One region of the Ureibacillus sp. GCM10028918 genome, then DNA from elsewhere that is predicted to be linked to it. Evidence: predicted binding sites of a transcription regulator. Region 1 holds the regulator's gene; each other region holds the start of a gene.
What was found. The regulator LexA, encoded in region 1, represses DNA repair genes until DNA is damaged. The targets are predictions, from matches to a motif close to CGAACATATGTTCG.
Positions count from the first base shown of each region.

Region 2: the regulator LexA is predicted to act here: its motif matches at 1,262-1,275, upstream of uvrB (excinuclease ABC subunit UvrB).
Region 3: the regulator LexA is predicted to act here: its motif matches at 2,112-2,125, upstream of parE (DNA topoisomerase IV subunit B).

Region 1 is NZ_JBHTFK010000005.1:226,411-229,702, forward strand. Features, by position in the region: gene ACFQU5_RS04420 (MerR family transcriptional regulator) at 1-128, shown strand, start outside; gene ACFQU5_RS04425 (YneB family resolvase-like protein) at 201-860, opposite strand; gene yneA (cell division suppressor protein YneA) at 857-1,195, opposite strand; gene lexA (transcriptional repressor LexA) at 1,366-1,986, shown strand; gene ACFQU5_RS04440 (gamma-glutamyl-gamma-aminobutyrate hydrolase family protein) at 2,118-2,849, opposite strand; gene ACFQU5_RS04445 (prepilin peptidase) at 2,983-3,292, opposite strand, start outside.
Region 2 is NZ_JBHTFK010000005.1:740,152-743,443, forward strand. Features, by position in the region: gene uvrB (excinuclease ABC subunit UvrB) at 1-1,188, opposite strand, end outside; gene ACFQU5_RS06760 (iron-containing alcohol dehydrogenase) at 1,450-2,640, opposite strand; gene ACFQU5_RS06765 (aldehyde dehydrogenase family protein) at 2,656-3,292, opposite strand, start outside.
Region 3 is NZ_JBHTFK010000017.1:226,480-229,771, reverse strand. Features, by position in the region: gene parC (DNA topoisomerase IV subunit A) at 1-116, opposite strand, end outside; gene parE (DNA topoisomerase IV subunit B) at 113-2,089, opposite strand; gene plsY (glycerol-3-phosphate 1-O-acyltransferase PlsY) at 2,575-3,177, shown strand; gene ACFQU5_RS13995 (HesB/YadR/YfhF family protein) at 3,205-3,292, shown strand, end outside.

The DNA.
Region 1 (3,292 bases):
ATGTAGAAGCACAAATGGAGGAACTTAGGAAAACACTCGAGGTAATTGAACATAAAACTTTATATTATAAAATTGCATTGGAAGCAGGTACGGAAGAGATTCATAAAGATCATAAAGTTTTGATATAAATATTATAGATGATGGGGCTAGTTCTTATTGTTCTAGCCCAATTACTTTGCAAAGGACGAATGGCCCAGAGTTCAGCCTTCAAGTCCCTCCATATATTCTATATATCTACGATGCACGGTTGCTTTACTTACTTGAAAATCTAGTCCTCTTAAAGTTGAAGCAATTTCTTGGAAGGTTAGTCCTTTTTCACGGAGTTTTACAATTTCTTCGATTGGTACCTCTATTCGTTCGCGCCCTTCATGATTATGCCGATTTTTAATATTCAACTCGGGGCGATAGCCATTATCTACAGCTCGTCTCATTCCTCTTTTAATTTTGGCATTGTGAATTTTTCGTTGATACTCTTCTACAATTGCTAAAATCTCAAGTAACATTGTATCCATCTCATTTAATGTTAAGGGTCCTGCATTATTTAAGGAATAAACGGTTGTCCCATTTTTATGCAGCAAATGCAAGACAGCCATTCGTGCATTACCGCGTCCCAAACGCGTTTCGTCTTGCACAAATAATACTGTTACATTTTTTTCCTTTATATAGTCCAGCATTTCAAGGAGTCCATCTCGTTCCACTTCATAACCACTATGTTGATCTTGGAAAATCTCTAAAACTTGAAAGTTCATTTCGCCCGCATAGCGGCGTAGTTCCTCTTCTTGCCGCACAAGGGATGTCTCTTGTGTATTTTTTTCTGTACTTACACGTGTATAGATGACTGCTTTGTTTTGTTTGCTCATTTATTCTTAACCGCTACCTCTACCGAATGAAGCTCTTCTTCACTCTTTAATTTTGCAATATGGATACTCTTTGAATTAACTGGAACCGTTAAGGCATGACCTGCCACAATATGTTCTCCAGTAAGACTATTCTCAGCTTTCACATGCTCGATCCACTCTTGTATTGTCATTTTACCACGATATTGTTCTGCTAATGTCCATAATGTATCGCCGTGCTGAATCTCAATTTGTTCGTATGTGTTTTTGCCATTATCAGTAATTAATAGAAATGCACCCATCACAAAGAAAGCAACGAATAACACCACAATATAAGTATTTTTTTGTAACCAGTTCATAAATTAAAACCTCTTTTCGAATAATTGTTTTGCGAATGTATGTTCCTAATTTAATACGAACACTTGTTTTTGTCAACACCAATTTCGAACCTATGTTTGCATTTCTGTTCATTCACTGATATACTATATGTAACTAATAGAGGTACATATTCACAAAAGAGGTGATAGAGTTGAAAAAAATATCAAAAAGACAAGAAGATATTTTAGCATTCATAAAAGAAGAGGTTCGTGCAAAAGGGTATCCGCCTTCTGTTCGTGAAATCGGGGAAGCAGTAGGTCTTGCCTCTAGTTCAACGGTACATGGACATTTAGCTCGTTTAGAGAGCAAAGGTTTAATTCGCCGAGACCCAACAAAGCCGCGCGCGATTGAAATATTAGATCAAGAAGAAGCAGCAATTCAAAAACAATCCGTTGTACATGTTCCTTTAGTAGGGAAAGTTACAGCAGGTCTACCTATTACAGCAATCGAAAATATCGAAGAATACTTCCCTCTACCAGATGCTTACGGTACAAGTGAAGAAAATCTATTCATGCTTGAAGTAATGGGAGAATCAATGATCGAGGCTGGGATATTAGATGGAGATTATGTCGTTGTCAAACATACGAACACTGCCAATAACGGGGAAATTGTAGTTGCAATGACTGAAGATGACGAAGCAACGGTAAAACGTTTCTTTAAAGAGAAAACGCATTTCCGTCTTCAACCTGAAAACTCAAGTATGGACCCAATCCTAGTAAATCAAGTAACGATTTTAGGTAAAGTAGTAGGGTTATATCGCAATATTCATTAAAAAAAGTTGTCTCGTTAGTCAATAGACTGTGAGACAACCTTTTTGTTTAAACGGGATATTTTTGTGCGCTTTATTTACATAAGGACTCTAAAATAACAAGATTTTCAGGTAAGAACTGCCTATTAGAGTAGCTATGAGACCACTGTTGCATTTTGCTGTTTATTAGCTACACACGCGTCGATAAACGACTTAAACAGATTTTTCGCATGTTCGTCCCCCGCGATCGCCATCTCCTCTGGATGCCATTGTACCCCAACACAATAAGGGTAATCTTTTATTTCAAAGGCTTCAATGATGCCGTCACTCGCCTTAGCGGTAATTTCGAAAATATCAGGCACTTTCTTCAATGCTTGATGATGGAATGAATTCACGGCAATTTTCTCTTTTCCGATACTTTCGTGTAGCTTACTGCCCTTGGTAATCTCGATATAGTGGGATGCTTCTTTTCTGCGAGCATTTTGTTTATGAAGGATTGGCGTATGCTCATACTGGGAATTGATATCTTGATAGAGTGTCCCGCCTAAAGCTACATTCAATAGCTGAATCCCGCGACAAATCCCGAAGATCGGCATCGTTTTCTTAAGAGCCGCTTCAGTCAGCTCAAGTTCCACTTCATCTCGTTCCAGCATAATATCGCCAATGTTAATGTGCGGCTCTTCATCAAAGAAATGCGGATGTACGTCTACCCCGCCTGTCAGCAGTAAACCATCGATTCCTTCCAACAGCTGCTCAGCATCACTTTCCACACCAAAAGGAATATTCACCGGAATTCCTCCCGCTTGAAGTACAGACTTCACATAGGCTTCATTAATACAATATTGTCCGTTGTTCGTTGTCATCGTAATACCGATAATTGGTTTCATTAAAAACCACCTCCATAATTCCTATAATAATAACTTGCTTTACAATATTCTAGCTTAACTTTGTTTTTCCTTTAAAATGTAAAAAAGAGTCGCCTCATACGAGAGAGACGGCCCAAGTGAATAAAAATATTAATCAAAATAAATTTGCATACCAGTCAAGTATTACTTCTCCGTAGAAATACACAATAATGGCTGCTAGAGCGATAGAGGGGCCAAATGGGACAGGAGTTTTTCTCCCTTGGTTGCGAATCTTCAGGACGATGATACCGACAATCATACCAATGAATGCTGATAGGAATAGTGTTAGCAACGTATTCAGAGTGCCTAAAACAAGGCCAATTAAAAAGAAGAGTTTAATATCTCCCCCACCCATCCCCCCATTAGAGACAACGGCAATAAGGTAAAGGATGCCAAAGCCAACTACTGCACCTAGCAAACTATCC
Region 2 (3,292 bases), 510 kb from region 1:
GCCGGGTGTTGCAGATACAAAAATCGCCTGACTAATATGTTCTTCAAACTCTTCAAATCTCAACGGTCTGTTATCGAGTGCAGATGGCAAACGGAATCCGTGATCTACTAATACTCCTTTGCGAGCTTGGTCGCCGTTAAACATCCCTCGAATTTGCGGTAATGTTACGTGACTTTCATCCACAACCAATAAAAAATCTTTCGGGAAGTAATCCAGCAGTGTATATGGTGTTGCACCTGCTTCTCTTAATGTTAAATGACGTGAATAGTTTTCTATTCCAGAACAGAATCCCATTTCACGCATCATTTCTAAATCGTAGTTTGTACGTTGTTCTAGACGTTGTGCTTCCAATAATTTATCTTCTGTACGGAATTTTTCTAATTGATGCTCCAGCTCTACTTCAATATTTTCAATGGCTTTCAGCATTTTTTCTTCACGTGTTACGAAGTGGGATGCCGGGAAGATTGCCACATGGTCCCGATCACCTAAAATCTCGCCTGTCAGGGCATCTACCTCACGAATTCGGTCAATTTCATCTCCGAAAAATTCCACACGCAGACACTTTTCATCTCGGGATGCCGGGAAGATTTCTACCACATCCCCTCTTACACGGAATGTCCCCCTGGTAAAATTGACATCATTTCTTTCATACTGAATATCTACTAATTTTCGCAATAATTGATTTCGTTCTAATTCCATACCTGTTCGCACTGATACAACCATTTCCCGATATTCTTCCGGATTCCCTAAACCATAAATACAGGAAACTGAAGCGATGATAATCACATCATCTCTTTCAAATAGTGCCGATGTTGCAGAGTGTCTTAGTTTATCGATTTCGTCATTAATACTGGAGTCTTTTTCGATGTATGTATCTGTTTGCGGTACATACGCTTCTGGCTGAAAGTAGTCGTAGTAACTAACAAAGTATTCTACGGCATTGTTGGGGAAAAATTGTTTGAATTCACTATAAAGCTGTCCTGCCAACGTTTTATTGTGTGCAATTACTAGCGTTGGCTTTTTTACTTCCTTGATCACATTGGAAATGGTAAATGTTTTACCTGTACCTGTTGCTCCGAGTAGCGTTTGTTTTCGTTTTCCCTCTTGAACGCCTTTAACTAGCTCTTTTATGGCATTCGGCTGATCCCCACTCGGTTGGTATGAGGATTGTAAGTCAAAAGTGCTCATTTTTCGTTCGTCCTTCCATCCAAATCTTGTATATTCATTTTAGCATATCCATTATAAAATTACGAGAAATATGCGAACGTATATTCCTAGTTCATTCTAAGTTTAGTTATGTAGTGTTTATTTTGCCGATATTCAATGTTTTAACCAAACTTTTAGCATTATTTTCTAGTATGGTACAAACGGTACTAAAATAAAACAAACTCCAAAAGCTACTACCATTCGCTTTTGGAGTTTTACTCAATCATTTTATAAAGTTATAAATTACTTTTCTTGATTCATGATTTCTACAATTTCTCCATCAAATGCAGCTTTATAAATTGCAAATATATCATCATAATGCAATGGCATTGGACTCCGTGCCAAAATTCGTTTTTGCTCAATTGCATCAGTTGCTAAACTTTCTAAAGCATCTTCACCTATATCGAAACCTTGCAGAGTTGATGGAATCTGTACATCCTCCACCAATCTCTTCAATTCGGCTACACAACGATAGGATGCTTCCTCCTGCGAAAGGTTAACCGAACTAAAGCCCATTGCATCATAAATATCCTTCATGCGTTTTTCGCAGCTTTGACGAATATACCCCATTACATATGGAAGCAATACTGCATTAGAATCACCATGAGCAATATGGAATTGGCCACCAAGTGGATAGGCCAATGCATGTACACCTGCAACTCCTGCATTGAAAAATGCTAATCCAGCAAGGTAGCTTCCATAGCTCATATCTGTACGAGCTTGTTTGTCCTCACCGTTTAAAAATGCTGTGCGAATGGAATTGCTTATTAGGCTAATCGCTTGTAAAGCGAGAGCATCCGACACTGGGCTCGCGTTTTTTGAAATGTATGCTTCAACAGCATGTGTTAACGCATCCACTCCAGTAGCAGCTGTTACTTTTGGTGGTAAAGAAATCGTTAAGGCCGGGTCAACAATTGCGACATCGGCTACTAAATAATCATGTGTTACAACATCTTTTGTTGTCTCAAGGGATAGGACGGAGATATTTGTCACCTCTGAGCCTGTTCCTGATGTTGTAGGAATCAAAATGGTTGGAATGCCTTTATTCGTAATTTTTTTTGATCCTGTTAAATTTAAATACTCTTCAACTTTTCCTTCATGTGAAGCTAGTACACCAGCAAGCTTTGCTAAGTCGAGTGCACTACCACCACCAACACCGATCACCATATCAAATTGACTGTCACGCGTGAATGCAACTAGCTTTTCCCCTATTGCCAATGGAGGCTCCGGTACCACTTCACTATATATTTCTGTTTCATAGCCAGCTTCATTCAGAGGATCCGTGACTTTATTCGTAATCCCGATATTTTGTAAGAAGGGGTCTGTAATTACAAGAATTTTTTTTGCATTAAATCTTTTAACTTCTTCTAATAGATGAGATAGAGAACCCCACCCTGTATAGCTAATGGGAGGAAATATAATTTTTTCAGCCATCGTTGTCACTCCTTTTTATTGATTCCAAACAACTAATTTGGTTTCTGTCATTTCGTGAATAGCGTATTTCAATCCTTCTTTTCCTGTTCCACTTTCTTTCACACCACCGTATGGCATTTGATCTACACGGTAAGTAGGAACATCATTAATCATAATTCCCCCAACTTGGAGCTTTTTAGAGGCTTTGAATGCAGTTTGAATATCATTTGTAAAGATACCCGCCTGTAATCCATAGTTAGAATCATTAATTGCAGCAATGCCTTCTTCGATTGAGGAAATGCGATTCACAATGACAATCGGAGCAAACACTTCTTGACATGAAACTTTTAATTCTGAAGCAACATTTGTTAAAATTGTTGGCATAAAGACATCATTTTCAATTTTTCCACCTATGATTATTTCAGCCCCATTTTCAACCGCTTCTTCTACCCAACTTAGGGCACGCTCTTGTTCGGCATGGTGAATCATTGCTGAAACATCTGTTTTTTCATCTAATGGATTGCCTATGATTAATTCTTTTGTAGCTGCAGCAAATTGGGCAATAAAATCATCGAACAGCTCTTCCATCACATACGTTCGTTGCAGTGAAATACAAACTTGACCTTGATTTGAAAATGCACCCGTCACACATTTAGGTACAATTTGCGTTAAA
Region 3 (3,292 bases), on a different contig from region 1:
CCATCCCTAGCATCGGGTAGAGCACGGTCTTGTATAATGTACTTACTATAACGGCCGAACCGATCGCCCATCACTTCTTCTAATGGTAATTCTTGAAAACGTTCGGGTGTCGTCATACTTCTAAATCCTCCTCATGTTGGATGAAATCACTATCTAAGATATTTAAGTCATCCTCCATACCAAAATCTACATTTGATTCAATCCACTTACGTCTTGGTTCAACTTTATCACCCATAAGTGTTGTAACACGACGTTCAGCACGTGCACCATCTTCAATGGTTACACGGATTAACGTTCTTGTTTCCGGGTTCATGGTTGTATCCCATAATTGATCGGCGTTCATCTCGCCTAATCCTTTATAGCGTTGGAGCATATAGCCTTTACCAACTTTATTGATAGCAGATTGTAATTCTTTTTCAGTCCAAGCATACTCGATTACTTCTTTTTTGCCTGTTCCCCTAGAAACTTTATAAAGTGGAGGTAACGCAATATATACATTACCTGCGTCAATTAAAGGTCTCATATATTTATAGAAGAAAGTTAACAGTAATACTTGGATATGAGCACCATCTGTATCCGCATCTGTCATAATGATGACTTTGTTGTAAGCTGAATCTTCTATATTAAAATCTGCTCCGACACCCGCACCAATCGTATGAATTATCGTTGAGATTTCTTCATTTTTCATGATGTCGGATAATTTAGCTTTCTCGGTATTAATTACTTTCCCGCGCAAAGGTAATATTGCTTGGAAGGTACGGTCACGGCCTTGTTTGGCAGATCCCCCGGCAGAATCACCCTCTACTAGGTATAGTTCATTCCGCGCAGCATTTTTTGACTGAGCTGGCGTTAACTTACCTGACAGAAGGGTACTAGATTTCTTCTTTTTCCCACTTCGGGCATCTTCTCTTGCTTTACGGGCTGCCTCACGTGCTTGTTGAGCACGAATTGCCTTACGAACAAGAGATGCCGATAATTCTGCATTTTCTTCCAATACATAAAGCATTTGCTCCTGTACAACGCTTTCAACAGCAGAACGAGCTTCAGTAGTTCCGAGTTTACTTTTTGTTTGACCTTCGAACTGCAGGAGGTGCTCTGGGATACGTACAGAAACAATTGCAGAGAGTCCTTCACGTATATCCGTTCCTTCTAGGTTTTTATCTTTTTCTTTTAGAAGACCTACTTTACGTGCGTACTCGTTAAACACCTTAGTCATGGCTGATTTTGCACCAGTTTCATGAGTTCCACCATCTCGTGTACGAACATTGTTTACAAATGACAGAATTGTTTCTGAATAGCCATCATTAAATTGAAAGGCAAATTCTACTTCAATCCCTTCCTGAGATCCTTCCACATATTTGACAGGGTGAAGGACATCTTTTTCCTCATTCAAGTAAGTAACAAATGCTTCAATTCCGCTCTCATAGTGAAAAACATCAACCTGTCCTTCGCCGCGTTCATCAATTAGTTCAATTTTTAACCCTTTTAATAGAAAAGCTGATTCACGGAGACGTTCAGCTAAGATATCATAATTAAATTTTGTAACAGAGAAAATGTCTTTGTCTGGCAAGAAATGAACATTTGTTCCTGTTTCTTTTGTTTTTCCAATCACTTCAAGTGTCGTAACCGGTTTCCCGCCTTGCTCAAAGCGTTGACGGAAAATTTGTCCATCCCGATAAATCGTTACTTCCAAAAATTTAGAGAGTGCATTTACAACAGATGAACCTACACCATGTAGACCACCACTTGTTTTATAGCCGCCCTGTCCAAATTTACCTCCAGCATGAAGGATTGTAAAAATGACCTCAGGTGTTGGTTTCCCCATCTTATGCATCCCTGTCGGCATTCCTCGACCATAATCTCGAACACTTATTGATCCATCCTCATGAATCTTCACGATGATATGTGATCCAAATCCACCAAGAGCTTCATCCACTGCATTATCTACTATTTCATAAACCAAGTGATGAAGACCTCGACTGTCTGTGGAGCCAATATACATTCCTGGTCGCTTTCGAACCGCTTCTAATCCTTCTAATACTTGAATGGCATCGTCATCATATGCGATCCCTGGCTGATTTATTGCCAAATCAAATCCCCCTCCAAAAATACAAACATCCGTTCTATCTCTATATTCATCGTACTGACTATAGTAATTTCTGTCAATATTCCTTTTACCTTTTACCAGAAATAAGCTTTTTTATTGTATCAAACTCAAGTCACTAAGCACAAATAGAAGTTTATACAATCAATAGCGCCATATCGCCAATTGTACCTATTATTTATTATAACTGTAAATTAAAAAACATATTGTACATTTATTCACGATAATTTTTACTTTTTCCTTCATCTTCATTCATTTTCTTTTAAAAAACTTTGATAAGATAGATTATGTAGGACGTTGGATTTGAATTATGTTATACAACCTATATTTCAGTTAAACACCTGGTAAACTGCTGCAATTTGTTGGTTAGAATATGAAAAACTATTTACTTCTTCCTCAAATGGATAAAAAGGTGGTATATTGTTATTACAATTATTAGTACCAACTATTAATACTGAAAGGAACATTATATGGTTAATGCAATTTTACTTATTTGTGCTTATTTAATCGGCTCGATACCTTCTGGCCTTTGGATTGGCAAGATTTTTTATAAAACGGACATCAGAGAACATGGCAGTGGAAATTTAGGGGCGACAAACTCGTTTCGAGTATTAGGGAAGAAACCAGGACTTGTCGTAACAATCATGGATATATTAAAAGGTACAGCAGCAACATTACTTCCACTGATTCCTTATTTTGCTGATACAACGATTCATCCTCTAATCTTGGGCGGTATAGCGGTTGTTGGACATATGTTCCCAATCTTTGCAGGATTCCGTGGAGGAAAGGCGGTAGCAACCTCTGGTGGTGTCTTACTAGGCTATGCATGGCCATTATTCATCTTATTAGTTGTAAGCTTCCTTATTGCCTTAAAAATTACGAAAATGGTTAGCTTATCTTCAATGATTGTATCAATTGTTGCTGTAATTTATAGTATTATCTATGTAGCTGTGACAGGAGACTTCTCCTTATTGATTTTAATCATACTGTTAACAGCATTTATTTTCTACCGACACCGTGCAAATATTAAACGGATTAAAGAAGGAACAGAACCGAAAGTAAAGTGGATTTAAAAGATAGGCCTAAGGGGAGTTTATGGAATGAACATAAAAGTTACCGAAGAAGCGTTACGATGGTTTAAAGAAGAAATGGAAATCTCAGCTGGCGATACAATTCGTTTCTATGCAC